4 regions of the Rhodoferax sp. GW821-FHT02C08 genome follow, and region 4 is predicted to be linked to each of the others. Evidence: predicted binding sites of a transcription regulator. Region 4 holds the regulator's gene; each other region holds the start of a gene.
What was found. The regulator sigma-54, encoded in region 4, starts transcription at its own class of promoters, with help from an activator protein. The targets are predictions, from matches to a motif close to TGGCANGNAANCTGCTTT.
Positions count from the first base shown of each region.

Region 1 (3,238 bases), on a different contig from region 4:
TCGGTGCTGCTTGCGGTGGTGGCCATGGTGGTGTCCATGCCCTTGTGGCTGGTGCCGCCCTTGATATTGGTACTGCCGCCCTTGATCTGGGGCTGGCTGACCTACCGCGTCATGGCCTATGACGCTCTGGCCGTGCATGCCAGCAAGCAGGAGCGGCGTGAGATATTCCGCCGCCACCGTGTCACGCTGCTGGGTATGGGGGTGTTGGCCGGCTACCTGGGCGCTGCGCCCAGCCTGGTGTGGGCCTCGGGTGCCTTGTTTGCCGCCGCTTTTGTGGTGCTGGTGCCTCTAGCGATATGGATCTACACCCTGGTGTTTGCGTTTTCCTCGCTGTGGTTTACCCACTATGTGCTGGCCGCATTGCAGGCATTGCGTGCCGAGGTGCCTGTGTCTGCCGTGCCGCCCCGCGCCGCTGCGGGCCCGGTTGTCGATGTCGAACCTAAAACGGAATCTGTTGTCCATGAGCCTGCCAATCCCATCCTCCCAGCCCCTTGAGTCGGCGCCGGTTTTCGGCCTGGTCATCGTCGGCGACGAGATCATGTCTGGCAAGCGTGCCGACAAGCACCTGCCCAAGGTCATCGAACTGTTGGGCGCACGCGGCTTGCAGCTGGGCTATGCCGAATACGTAGGCGATGATCCTGAGCGCATTACCAGTACCTTGCGCCGCGCGTTTGCCTCGGGTGACGTGGTGTTTTCCACCGGCGGTATAGGCGCTACGCCCGACGACCATACGCGCCAGTGTGCCGCGCGGGCCTTGGATGTGCCGTTGGCCTTGCATCCGCAGGCCGAGGCCTTGATACGCGAGCGCATGCAGGATACGGCGCGTGAACAAGGCACTTTGTATGAGCCGGACCGTCCAGACAATATCCACCGACTGAATATGGGCGTGTTTCCACAAGGTGCCCGCATCATTCCCAACCCCTACAACAAGATTCCAGGCTTCTCCGTGGGCCATGTGCATTTTGTGCCCGGCTTCCCGGTGATGGCCTGGCCCATGGTGGAATGGGTACTGGACCAGTACTACCAGCCCTGGTTCCAGCAGGCGGCCTGGGTGGAAAAATCGGTCATCGTGTACGGCAGCATGGAGGCCACGTTGACCCCGCTGATGGAGGCTATGGAGCAGCGTTTTGAAGGCGTCAAGGTATTCAGTCTGCCCAGCGTGGACCACGCCGAGCATGGCCGCCATATTGAGCTGGGCGTGAAGGGTTTGCCCAGCCTGGTGGAGCTGGCTTACCCGGCTTTGTTGGCGGGCCTGCACAATTTTGATGTGCAATTGGGCCCGGAATTGGTGCGTTCTTGATTGCACATATTTGGTGCAAAAATGACAATCCAATTTGGTGCATTGGCGCAGGTATTTGTTTCTCGGATGGGCCGTATTCCCGCCGAAGGCCGCTGCGGCCAAGGCAAAATACAAGGGTGAATGTGTTTACAAACGGCCTCGGCTGGTGGCATAGAAACTGCATTCCCATCTTGTTGATTTATTTTTGCTCAACCTAACCAGGAGATTCTTGATGGCAAAGACCGTCGCAGACGTGATGAAGATGGTGAAAGAAAGCGAAGTCAAGTTTGTTGACTTCCGCTTCACCGATACCCGCGGCAAGGAACAGCACGTGACCGTGCCTGTGTCGCACTTCGACGAAGACAAGTTCACGTCAGGCCATGCTTTTGACGGTTCTTCGATTGCTGGTTGGAAGGGCATTGAAGCTTCGGACATGCAACTGATGCCCGATGCCAACACCGCCAACATCGACCCGTTCTTCGAAGAAACGACGATGATCCTGACCTGCGACGTGGTCGATCCAGCCGACGGCAAGCCGTACGAGCGCGATCCCCGTTCGCTGGCCAAGCGCGCAGAAGCCTACATGAAGGCCTCCGGCCTGGGCGACACCGCTTACTTCGGACCAGAACCCGAATTCTTCGTGTTTGACAGCGTGCGCTGGCAAAACGACATGTCCGGCTGCTACTCCAAGATCGATTCGGAAGAAGCTTCCTGGAACACCGGCAAGGAATACGAACACGGCAACACCGGCCACCGTCCCGCAGTCAAGGGCGGCTACTTCCCCGTGCCACCAGTTGACAGCTTCCAGGACATGCGTTCGGAAATGTGCTTGGTGCTGGAATCCTTGGGTATTCCCGTCGAAGTGCACCACCACGAAGTGGCCAACGCCGGCCAAATGGAACTGGGTACCAAGTTCAGCACGCTGATCCAGCGCGCAGACTGGGTCCAACTGCAAAAGTACGTGATCCAGAACGTCGCCCACGCCTATGGCAAGACCGCGACCTTCATGCCCAAGCCCATCGTTGGCGACAACGGTTCCGGCATGCACGTGCACCAGTCCGTGTGGAAAGACGGCAAGAACCTGTTCGCTGGCGACGGCTATGCAGGTCTGTCTGAATTCGCGCTGTACTACATCGGCGGCATCATCAAGCACGCCCGTGCTCTGAACGCCATCACCAACCCCGGCACCAACAGCTACAAGCGCCTGGTTCCTGGCTTCGAAGCTCCTGTGAAATTGGCTTACTCGGCCAAGAACCGCTCGGCCTCGATTCGTATTCCTTTCGTGGCAAACCCCAAGGGCCGCCGCGTGGAAGCACGTTTCCCCGATCCACTGATGAACCCCTACCTGGGCTTCTCGGCTCTGCTGATGGCGGGTCTGGACGGCGTGGAAAACAAAATCCATCCTGGCGAAGCCGCTACGAAGGATCTGTACCATCTGCCACCCGAAGAAGACAAGCTGATCCCTACCGTCTGCCACAGCCTGGACCAAGCGCTCGAATGCCTGGACAAAGACCGTGCGTTCCTGACCAAGGGCGGTGTGTTCACCGATGCCTACATTGACGCCTACATCGACCTGAAGATGCAGGAAGTCACGCGCTTGCGCATGGCCACCCACCCGGTGGAATTCGACATGTACTATTCGCTGTAAGCAGCGCTACTAGCCTGGGAACGCTCGCAACGCGCAACCAGGCTTCTCATAAGGACGGCGCAAGCCGTCCTTTTTGCGTTTTGGCTTGGGAAAGCAATAGAAACAGAGTACCGTTGCGGCAACCCATTCAGATAAGGCCCTGTCGGCATATTCCATGAGCATGAAACCCTATTGGCTACTGATTTTGGCGGCTGCCTCGGCGCCGCTTTTCGCGCAAGACAACGCGGTTTACCGCTGCGGCAACGAATACACCAATTCCATCAAAGACCCCAAGGCCGCTGCAGCCCGTGGCTGCAAATTGGTAGAGGGTG
Region 1 covers NZ_JBWKVR010000006.1:232,101-235,338, reverse strand. The annotation lists gene AC07VY_RS10055 (EI24 domain-containing protein) at 1-495, shown strand, start outside; gene AC07VY_RS10050 (competence/damage-inducible protein A) at 461-1,300, shown strand; gene glnA (type I glutamate--ammonia ligase) at 1,512-2,927, shown strand; gene AC07VY_RS10040 (hypothetical protein) at 3,088-3,238, shown strand, end outside.
Region 1: a site for sigma-54 is predicted at 1,447-1,464, ahead of glnA (type I glutamate--ammonia ligase). Genes of this name have one in related genera too.

Region 2 (3,238 bases), on a different contig from region 4:
GACGGCAAGGATGCGCAAACCCTGCTCAAGCACGCCGATGTGGCCATGTATGCGGCCAAGGAGCGCGGACGCAACAACTTCCAGTTCTTCACCCCCGAACTCAACCAGGTGGCCGACGAGCGCCTGAACCTGGGCACCGCCATGCGCGTCGGGCTGGAGCGAAACGAGTTCACCGTGGCCTACCAGCCCAAGGTGGATGCGCAGGGCCGCATCACCGGCCTGGAGGCGCTGGCCCGCTGGCACAGCGCGCGCATAGGCACGGTGGGACCAGACCGCTTCATCCCTATCGCCGAAGAGACTGGGCTGATAGGCGCGCTGACCGACACCATCCTGCGCCAGGCCTTTGCCGATGCTTGTAGCTGGGCGCCAGTGCAGGGCCGCCAGTTGTCGGTAGCGGTGAATCTCTCGGCCAAGCTGTTTCTGGCCAACGACCTGGTGGCGCGCATCCGCAATCTGCTGCAGGCCAGCGGCCTGGCGCCGCAGCGGGTCGAGCTGGAGATTACCGAAAGCGTGTTCCTGCACGATATGGGGCGTGCCGTGGTACTGCTGAACGAACTCAAGGCCCTGGGCGTACGCCTGGCCATGGACGACTTCGGCACCGGGTATTCGTCGCTGTCATATCTGCGCAGCCTGCCGCTGGACACCATCAAGATAGACCGCTCGCTAATCACCGGCATCGAACAGGACGAAGACCTGGCCGTGATTGCCTGCGCCATCGTGAACCTGTGCAAAAACCTGCGCAAATCGGTGGTCGCCGAGGGTGTGGAAAACCGTGCCCAGTTCGACTTGCTGCACGCCAAGGGCTGCGACGGCTTTCAGGGCTATCTGTTTTCCAAGCCGGTGCACCAAGACGTGTTGCGCAAGCTGTTGGCCCAGGCCCGGGGCACCATTTTGCTGCCGCCGGCCGAAGCCCTGGCCTACTGAAATGATGCACTGCACAAGAGCAGTGCAAAACCCAGCTTAAAAACAAAACAAGCACCAGCGCAGACAAACAAAGCGCAAGCAGCTATATTTTATATAGCAATCAACGACAAAACAGCCTGGCACGGTGTTTGCTTAAATAAACCAAGACCAAGGTTGGTCCCATGGCAGCTGGAATCCAATGGCGGGTTGCAGCGATCAGTTTTCGGACAAAGGCGTCCCCATCCGTTCGGGCGGCTGCACATGCAGCCCCGAGCGCGATGAGGACGCCTTTTTTGTTTTTGGCCCCGACTTTCACATTCACTTTGGGAAGCTTGCACATGACCGATCTTTTGACCACCAAACTGAGCCGCCGCACCGTGCTGCAAACCGCGGCAGTAGGCGCCGTAGGCATCAACCCGGCGCTGCGTGCCGCAGTCTACGCCCAGGGCTCCGACAAGCCCGAAAAAGAAGAAGTCAAGATCGGCTTCATCCCGCTGACCGACTGCGCCAGCGTGGTGATGGCTTCGGTGCTGGGCATCGACAAGAAATACGGCGTGAAGATCATCCCCAGCAAGGAAGCCAGCTGGGCCGGCGTGCGCGACAAGCTGGTCAACGGCGAGCTGGACTTCGCCCACGTGCTGTACGGCCTGGTCTACGGCGTACACCTAGGCATCAGCGGCCCCAAGAAAGACATGGCCGTGCTGATGACGCTGAACAACAACGGCCAAGCCATTACGCTGAGTAAAAAGCTGGCCGACAAGGGTGCCGTCAACGGTGCCGGCCTGGCCAAGCTGATGGCTACCGAGAAGCGCGAATACACCTTTGCCCAGACCTTCCCCACCGGCACCCACGCCATGTGGCTGTACTACTGGCTGGCTGCCAACGGCATCAACCCCATGAGCGACGCCAAGGTCATCACCGTGCCACCGCCACAGATGGTGGCGAATATGCGCGTGGGCAATATGGACGGCTACTGCGTGGGCGAGCCCTGGGGCCACCGCGCCATCATCGACGGCATCGGCGTCACTGCGCAAACCACGCAGGACATCTGGAAGGACCACCCCGAAAAAGTGCTGGGTACCAGCGCCGAATTCGTTAAGAAATACCCGAACACCGCGCGCGCCGTCACCGCCGCGATTCTGGAAGCCGGCAAGTGGATCGACTCCGGCCTGGCCAACAAGAACAAGATGGCCGAAACCATTGCCGACAAGAGCTACGTCAACACCAGCGTGGACGCCATCAACCAGCGCATCCTGGGCCGCTACCAGGACGGCATGGGCAAGACCTGGGACGACCCGAACTACATGAAGTTCTACAACGAAGGCGCGGTGAACTTCCCCTACCTGTCCGACGGCATGTGGTTCCTGACCCAACACAAGCGCTGGGGCCTGCTGAAGGACCACCCCGACTACCTGGCCGTGGCCAAGCAGATCAACCAGATCGACATCTACAAACAGGCCGCCACCGCCAGCAAGACACCCGTGCCCAAGGACGTGATGCGCAGCGCCAAGCTGATGGACGGCATGGTGTGGGACGGCAAGGACCCGAAGAAGTACGCCGACAGCTTCAAGATCCACGCCTGAACTTGGCTCCCCCCCAGGCTTCGCGCACTGCGTGTCGCTTTCGCCAACCCCCTACAGGGGGCGATACCAGTGGCCCGGCAAAGCCGGTTCCACGGTATCCCGCGAAGGGGAAACGCTCAACCTTCATCTACCTAGGAGAACCCCATGGTCAGTGCTGTATTCCACTCCCCCGGCGGCGTCGAATTTGACGAGCCCGCTACCACGATTGCTCCCAAAATGCTAGCTACCACCGCAACACCTACCAGCGCCAACGCCGTAAAAGACGTAGCACCCAAGCTGCCCTATGACTGGCGTGGCCTATGGCTGAAAGTGCTGCCGCCGGTGCTGGGCCTGGGTCTGCTGATCGGTATCTGGGCGCTGGTGTCGATCGGCACCTCGTCCAGCATCCCCTCGCCTTACGAGACCTTCCAGCAGGCGGTGGTGCTGTTCAGCGACCCGTTCTACCGCAAGGGCCCGAACGACCAGGGCGTGGGCTGGAACGTGCTGGCCTCGCTGCAGCGCGTGGCCGTGGGCTTTGGCCTGGCGGCGTTGGTGGGCATACCGGCCGGCTTCGTGATTGGCCGCTTCACCTTCATGAGCCGCATGTTCAACCCGCTGATCAGCCTGCTGCGCCCAGTGTCGCCACTGGCCTGGCTGCCGATTGGCCTGATGGTGTTCAAGGGAGCGCACCCGGCAGCCATCTGGACCATCTTCATCTGCTCGATCTGGCCCATGGTCATCAACACCGCGGTGGGCGTGCAACGCGTGCCGCA
Region 2 covers NZ_JBWKVR010000003.1:102,613-105,850, reverse strand. The annotation lists gene AC07VY_RS04605 (putative bifunctional diguanylate cyclase/phosphodiesterase) at 1-924, shown strand, start outside; gene AC07VY_RS04600 (CmpA/NrtA family ABC transporter substrate-binding protein) at 1,242-2,486, shown strand; gene ntrB (nitrate ABC transporter permease) at 2,631-3,238, shown strand, end outside.
Region 2: a site for sigma-54 is predicted at 1,042-1,059, ahead of AC07VY_RS04600 (CmpA/NrtA family ABC transporter substrate-binding protein). Genes of this name have one in related genera too.

Region 3 (3,238 bases), on a different contig from region 4:
CAGAAAGCCGCCCTGGCCGTATTCGTCGCGCAGCTTTTGCACCAGCTCGGTGGCGAAGCCGCGCTTCGTGGGGCCCAGGGCATCGGTATTCCATTCAGCGGCATCGCGGTCGTTCACGGCGACAAAGGTGGGCTCGCCGCCCATGGTCAGGCGCACATCGCCGGCGACCAGGTCCTGGTCCACTTTTTCACCCAGGGCCAGCACCTCGGCCCATTGCTCGTCGGTATAGGGCTTGGTGACGCGTGGCGATTCGTACAGGCGGGTGACCTGCATGTGGTGTTCGAACTCGACCTCGGCCTTGTCCACGCCGCCTTCAATCGGCGCGGCGCTGGAGGGCTGGGGCGTGCAGGCCAGGGGGATGTGGCCTTCGCCTGCAAACAGGCCTGAGGTGGCGTCCAGGCCGACCCAGCCGGCACCGGGCAGGAAGACTTCGCACCAGGCGTGCAGGTCGGTGAAATCCACGGTCGTGCCGCTGGGGCCGTCCAGGGCTTTCACGTCGGGGGTCAGCTGGATCAGGTAGCCGGATACGAAGCGTGCCGCCAGACCGCAATGGCGCAGCAACTGCACCAGCAGCCAGCCGGAGTCGCGGCAGGAGCCGCTGGCTTTCTCCAGGGTTTCTTCTGGCGTTTGCACACCGGGCTCCATGCGGATCAGGTATTTGATGTCGTGCTGGACCTGTTGGTTGATGGAGACCAGAAAGTCATTGGTCGGCTGCTTCTCCAGATTCAGCTTGTCCAGATAGGCCTGCACCAGCGGCGTGACAGGCTCGGTTGCCAGATAGGGAGAGAGTTCTTCCTTCAGGCCGTCCTTGTACTTGAAGGGGAAGTGCTGGGCCTCGGGCTCCAGGAAGTAGTCGAAGGGGTTGTACACCGCCATTTCGACCACCAGGTCCACGGTGACCTTGAATTCGGTGGTTTTCTCGGGGAACACCAGGCGGGCCTGGTAGTTGGCGAACGGGTCCTGCTGCCAGTTCACGAAATGGTTGGCGGGTTCGATTTTCAGCGAGTAAGAGATGACATTGCTGCGGCAATGGGGGGCAGGGCGCAGACGGATGACTTGGGGGCCGAGGTTGACCGGGCGGTCGTACTTATAGTGCGTAACGTGGTTCAGTGCGGCGTGGATCGACATGTATGTGTCTCTTGGTAGCTGGAAAGTTCTGGCCAGACAACGTCTTGGCCTGCCCGCATACTAGCAAGTCCTGAGCCACGAGAATGTGTAGATACTGTGGCAGTTCAACATAACTCTATGCAAAACCCATGGCCGTCTGAGATTAAACGCGTGGTGCTGGTGGCTCCTGGCTTGGCAGGCTGGGTGGCGGGTACGGCGTTGCAGCTCGGGCAGGCGCAGCTGTGGTCTTGGCAGGTTTATGTGTTGATCGTGCTGCTAGCGCTTGTTTTGATTGCGTGTGTAGCTATCAAAAGAATAGCTTTTGCAGCGCCTTGGATGCATGGGATGGCCCGATGGGCCTTGGCTTTTCTGGGTGCCTTGCTGCTGGCCTTTGGGTCGTGTGGCCTGCGCTGCTCGGCCTTTGTCCAAACCGCACTGGACCCCGCGCTGGAGGGGCGAGACATCACGGTGGTCGGGATGGTGGCGCAGATGCCACAGCGTACCGAGTCGGGCCTGCGTTTTCGGCTGGAAGTGGAGTCCGCCCGCATGGGCAATGCGCCGGTTGCCGTGCCGCCGCGTATCGATCTGTCTTGGTATGACGGCGTGCTGGCTTTTGGCGCGGGTGGCAGTTCTACGCAATGGGAGCTGCAGCGCCAGCTGCCAGACCTGCGCGCCGCCCAACGCTGGCAGATGACACTGCGCTTGAAGGCGCCGCACGGCGGGCGCAACCCCCATGGATTCGACTTCGAGCTGTGGCTGTGGGAGCAGGGCGTGCAGGCCACCGGCTATGTGCGTGCCGGCCCCAATGATGTAGCACCCCAACTGCTGGACAGCACCTGGTGGCACCCGGTGGAGCGGGCGCGCCAGGCAGTGCGTGACGCCATTTATTTGCATGTGGCAGACCGCCATTTGGCCGGCGTGATTGCGGCCCTGGTGGTGGGCGACCAGGGTGCCATCGAACGAACCGATTGGGATATGTTCAGAGCCGCTGGCGTAGCCCATTTGATGTCCATCTCCGGGCTTCACGTGACCATGTTTGCCTGGCTGGCTGCGGGCTTGGTGGGTTGGCTGTGGCGGCGTAGCGATGTGCTGGGCTGGCGCGCCGGCCTGTGGCTGCCGGTGCCGCAGGTGGCTTTGGTGGGTGGGTTGATGTTGGCGCTGGTTTACGCGGTATTCAGTGGCTGGGGCGTGCCCTCGCAGCGCACGGTATGGATGCTGGCGACGGTGGGCGTATTGCGCTTGAGCGGCCGCAGCTGGCCCTGGCCCTCCGTGTGGCTGCTGGCTTGTGCGGTGGTGGTGGCGATTGATCCCTGGGCCTTGCTGCAGGCGGGGTTCTGGCTGAGTTTCGTCGCGGTGGCCGTGCTGTTTGCTACAGATTTGGGAGCTGCTGGCGCAGGTGATACCAGCGCTGGAGGCCGATTCCGCTCCATGTTGCGTGAGCAGTGGACGATTACGCTGGCGCTCACACCCTTGACGCTGCTGCTGTTCCAGCAGGTCTCGGTGGTGGGCTTGCTGGCCAATCTGCTGGCCATTCCCTGGGTGACGCTGGTGGTCACGCCCTTGTGCATGCTGGGGGTGCTGCTGCCGCCGGTGTGGCAGCTGGCAGCCGGCAGCATCGATGGCCTGGGCTGGGTTTTGCAGTATCTGGTGCAGCTACCATTTGCTACGGTTTCGGTAGCTTCTCCCGCACTGTGGATGGGCGCTGCAGGCGTTTTGGGTGGTGTGGTGCTGGTGTTGCCGGTACCCTGGAGTGTGCGTGCGCTGGGTTTGCCCATGTTGTTGCCGGTGCTGTTGTGGCAGTCGCCGCGTCCGCCTGAAGGTCAATTTGAATTGCTGGCGGCCGATATCGGCCAGGGCAATGCCGTGCTGGTGCGCACGGCCCACCACAGCCTGCTATACGACACGGGCCCGCGCTGGGGCCAGGACAGCGATGCCGGTCAGCGGGTGCTGCTGCCTTTGCTGCGCGCCATGGCCGAGACGCTGGACACGGTGGTGGTCAGCCATCGCGACAGCGACCACAGTGGCGGCGCGGCCTCGGTGCTGGGGCTGCAGCCGCAGGCGGAGTTGCTGAGCTCCATTGAATCCGGCCACCCTTTGCAAACGCTGCGCTCGGTCACGCGCTGTGCCGCCG
Region 3 covers NZ_JBWKVR010000006.1:59,182-62,419, reverse strand. The annotation lists gene AC07VY_RS09255 (transglutaminase family protein) at 1-1,128, opposite strand, end outside; gene AC07VY_RS09250 (DNA internalization-related competence protein ComEC/Rec2) at 1,246-3,238, shown strand, end outside.
Region 3: a site for sigma-54 is predicted at 1,189-1,206, ahead of AC07VY_RS09255 (transglutaminase family protein). Genes of this name have one in related genera too.

Region 4 (3,238 bases):
CAGCGAAGTTCAGCGAATTGAGCGGGCTGTGCTGGGCCGTGACCTCGATCTTGAAGCTTTGCTTGGGCGTGAACCAGATCTCCCAGGCCACGTTGCTGGCGGCTTCGTACAGGTCTTTTTCGCTGCGGTATTCGGTGTTGGACAGCTCGATCAGCACGCGCTGCGCCAGGCGGCTGTGCAGGTTCAGCCGCATCGCGTCGCGCCAGGAGGAGCGCACCAGCGTGCCGCCCCGCATCACCCGCAGGTCTTCGCCCTGCAGGCCGGTAATGCCATGCACCTCTTCGGCCAGCAGCTCTTCCACGCCGGCGGCGCAGGGTAAAAATAATTGGAGTTGGTTCATATCGTTATTTCCATGGTGTCACGCTACGCAGCCTGGGGCAAGCGGGGGCGAAGCTCTTTCCTCCAGCTGCGGCATACCGTGCACGCGGCCTGGGGGAGAGCATGTTCTACAGCGCTTTGCGCAGGTTCGTGGGGGCTATGCGCAGCGCTTCGCGGTACTTGGCCACGGTGCGACGCGCGCATTCAATGCCCTGCTCTTTCAGCATGTCGGACAGCTGGCTGTCGCTGAGCGGCTTCTTTGGGTCTTCGGACGAGACAAACTGCTTGATCAGCGCGCGCACCGCGGTGCTGGACGCATTGCCGCCGGTCTCCGTCCCCAGGGACGAGCCGAAGAAATACTTCAGCTCGAAGGTGCCGTAGGGCGTGGCCATGTATTTGGCGGTGGTCACGCGGCTGATGGTGGACTCGTGCAGTCCCAACTCGTCGGCGATCTCGCGCAGCACCAGAGGACGCATGGCCAGCGCGCCGTGGCTGAAGAAGTTCTTCTGCCGTTCCACGATGGCGTTGCTGACCCGCAAAATCGTGTCGAAGCGCTGCTGGATGTTCTTGATGAACCAGCGCGCCTCCTGCAGACGCTGCTGCAGCGCGGCGTTGTTCGACGAATCCTTGCCGCCGCCCTTGTGCTGGCGCAGCGCATTGGCATAGATATCGTGCACGCGCAGGCGCGGCATGACCTCGGCATTCAGCTGCACCCGGAAGCGGGCCTGGGCGCCACGCCCGACCTTGACCACGATCACGTCGGGCACCACGATGTTGCGCTCCACATCGACAAAGCGCCGCCCCGGCTTGGGCTCCAGCCGGGCGATCAGCGCCATGGCAGCCTTGATATCGGTCTCGGTGGCGCGGCACAACTGGGCCAGGCGCTTCACATCGCGCCGGGCCAGCAGGTCCATGGACTGGCGGCAGATGCGCATGGCCACCTTGCGCGCCGGGTCATCGCCCAGCACGGGCTGCAAACCCTCCAGCTGCAGCAACAGGCATTCACCCAGATGCCGCGCGCCCACGCCCGCCGGCTCCAGGCTTTGCAGCAGGCTCAGGGCCACGGTAAAGCGGTGTACCAGCTCTTCCACGGCCTCGGCGTCGTCGCCCGCCAGACCACGCGCCAGGGTTTCGAAATCGTCTTCCAGGTAGCCGTCGTCATTCAGCGATTCGATCAAAAAGCGCAGCGCTGCCTGGTCCACCTCACCCAGCCGCAGGGCCAGGGCCTGGCGGTGCAGAAAGCTGGTCAGCGACTCCTGGTTGCGGGCCAGCTCGGTGGCGTCCATCTCGCCGTCTTCACCCAGGTTGTTCTGGCGCGCCGGGGCATCGCCGCCCCATTCGCTGTCGTCGGGTTTGATCTCGGAAGTGCCATCGCCATCCCAGCTGGTGTCGTCACCGCCGGTTAAAGGGGATTCGGCATCATTTGGGGCTTCTACGCTGGATTCACTTGCGTATTCAGCTACAGAACTTGTAGCAATTTCAGCCTCGCGCTCCCCTGTGCTGACCGGCGTGTCGGACTGGGCCAAGCCGAACTCCTCACGTGCAGCCTCGTCCATATTGCGTTCCAGAAACGGGTTGTCGTCCAGCATCTGGTCCACTTCCTGGCTCAGTTCCAGGGTGGACAGTTGCAGCAGGCGGATGGACTGCTGCAGCTGGGGCGTCAGCGCCAGATGCTGTGAAACGCGTAGGGATAAGCCTTGCTTCATCGGAGCATCACATCTTGAAATGTTCGCCGAGGTAGACGCGACGCACATCGGCGTTGTCCACGATCTCGGACGGCGTGCCCTCGGCCAGCACATTGCCGTCGCTGATGATGTAGGCGTGGTCGCAAATGCCCAGCGTTTCGCGCACATTGTGGTCGGTGATCAGCACGCCGATGCCACGCGACTTCAGGAAGCCGATGATGCGCTGGATCTCGATCACCGCAATCGGGTCGATACCGGCAAAAGGCTCGTCCAGCAAAATGAAACGCGGCTGGGTGGCCAGGGCACGGGCGATTTCCACGCGGCGGCGCTCGCCACCAGACAGGGCCATGGCCGACGAATCGCGCAAATGCTCCACCCGCAAATCCTGCAGCAACGCCGTCAGGCGCTTTTCGATCTCGGCGCGGGTGAGGGACTTGCCGGCCTTGTCGTGCTGCAATTCCAGCACGGCGCGCACATTTTCTTCCACCGTGAGCTTGCGGAAAATCGAGGCTTCCTGGGGCAGATAGCTCAGGCCCAGGCGCGAACGCCGGTGGATGGGCATGTGCTCCACCGACTGGCCGTCGATGGAAATATGCCCGCCATCGGCCCGCACCAGGCCCACGATCATGTAGAAGGAAGTGGTTTTGCCCGCGCCGTTGGGGCCCAACAAACCGACCACCTCGCCTTTTTTGACGGCCAGCGTCACGTCTTTCACGACCTTGCGCTTGCCGTAGGCTTTTTGCAGATGGCGCGCCTCCAGGCGGCTTTCTCCCGACTCCACCACCGCCGTCACTTCTTCACGCCCTCCAGCGTGCTGGTGGAACGTAGCACCGGGGCGGGCCCGGCAGCTGCCGTGCCGCTAGCGGCCGACGCTGCAGCCTTGGGTGTCAGCATGGCGCGTACGCGGCCATTCTGGCCACCGGGATTGCTGCCGGCTGTGCCGCTGTCCACGGTGAATACATCGGTGGTGTTGTCATAGACGATCAGTTCGCCGGTGATTTCGTCGTTCACCTTGCTGCCGACCAGACGACGCAAAATGGCCCGCTTGATGAAGCGCACGTTGTCCAGCTTGCTGCTGTACTCGATGGTTTCGCCCTCGCCTTCTATGTATTCGTCCAGGCCGTCGCGTTTTTGCTTGAAATACGCCAGCTTGCCCGGCTCCGCCGTCACCACGCCGAACTGGTTGCCCTCGGCATCCTGGCGCACATCGACGCGGGCGCCACGGATGATGATGG
Region 4 covers NZ_JBWKVR010000023.1:47,914-51,151, forward strand. The annotation lists gene AC07VY_RS21935 (THUMP domain-containing class I SAM-dependent RNA methyltransferase) at 1-340, opposite strand, end outside; gene AC07VY_RS21940 (RNA polymerase factor sigma-54) at 447-2,024, opposite strand; gene lptB (LPS export ABC transporter ATP-binding protein) at 2,032-2,796, opposite strand; gene lptA (lipopolysaccharide transport periplasmic protein LptA) at 2,793-3,238, opposite strand, start outside.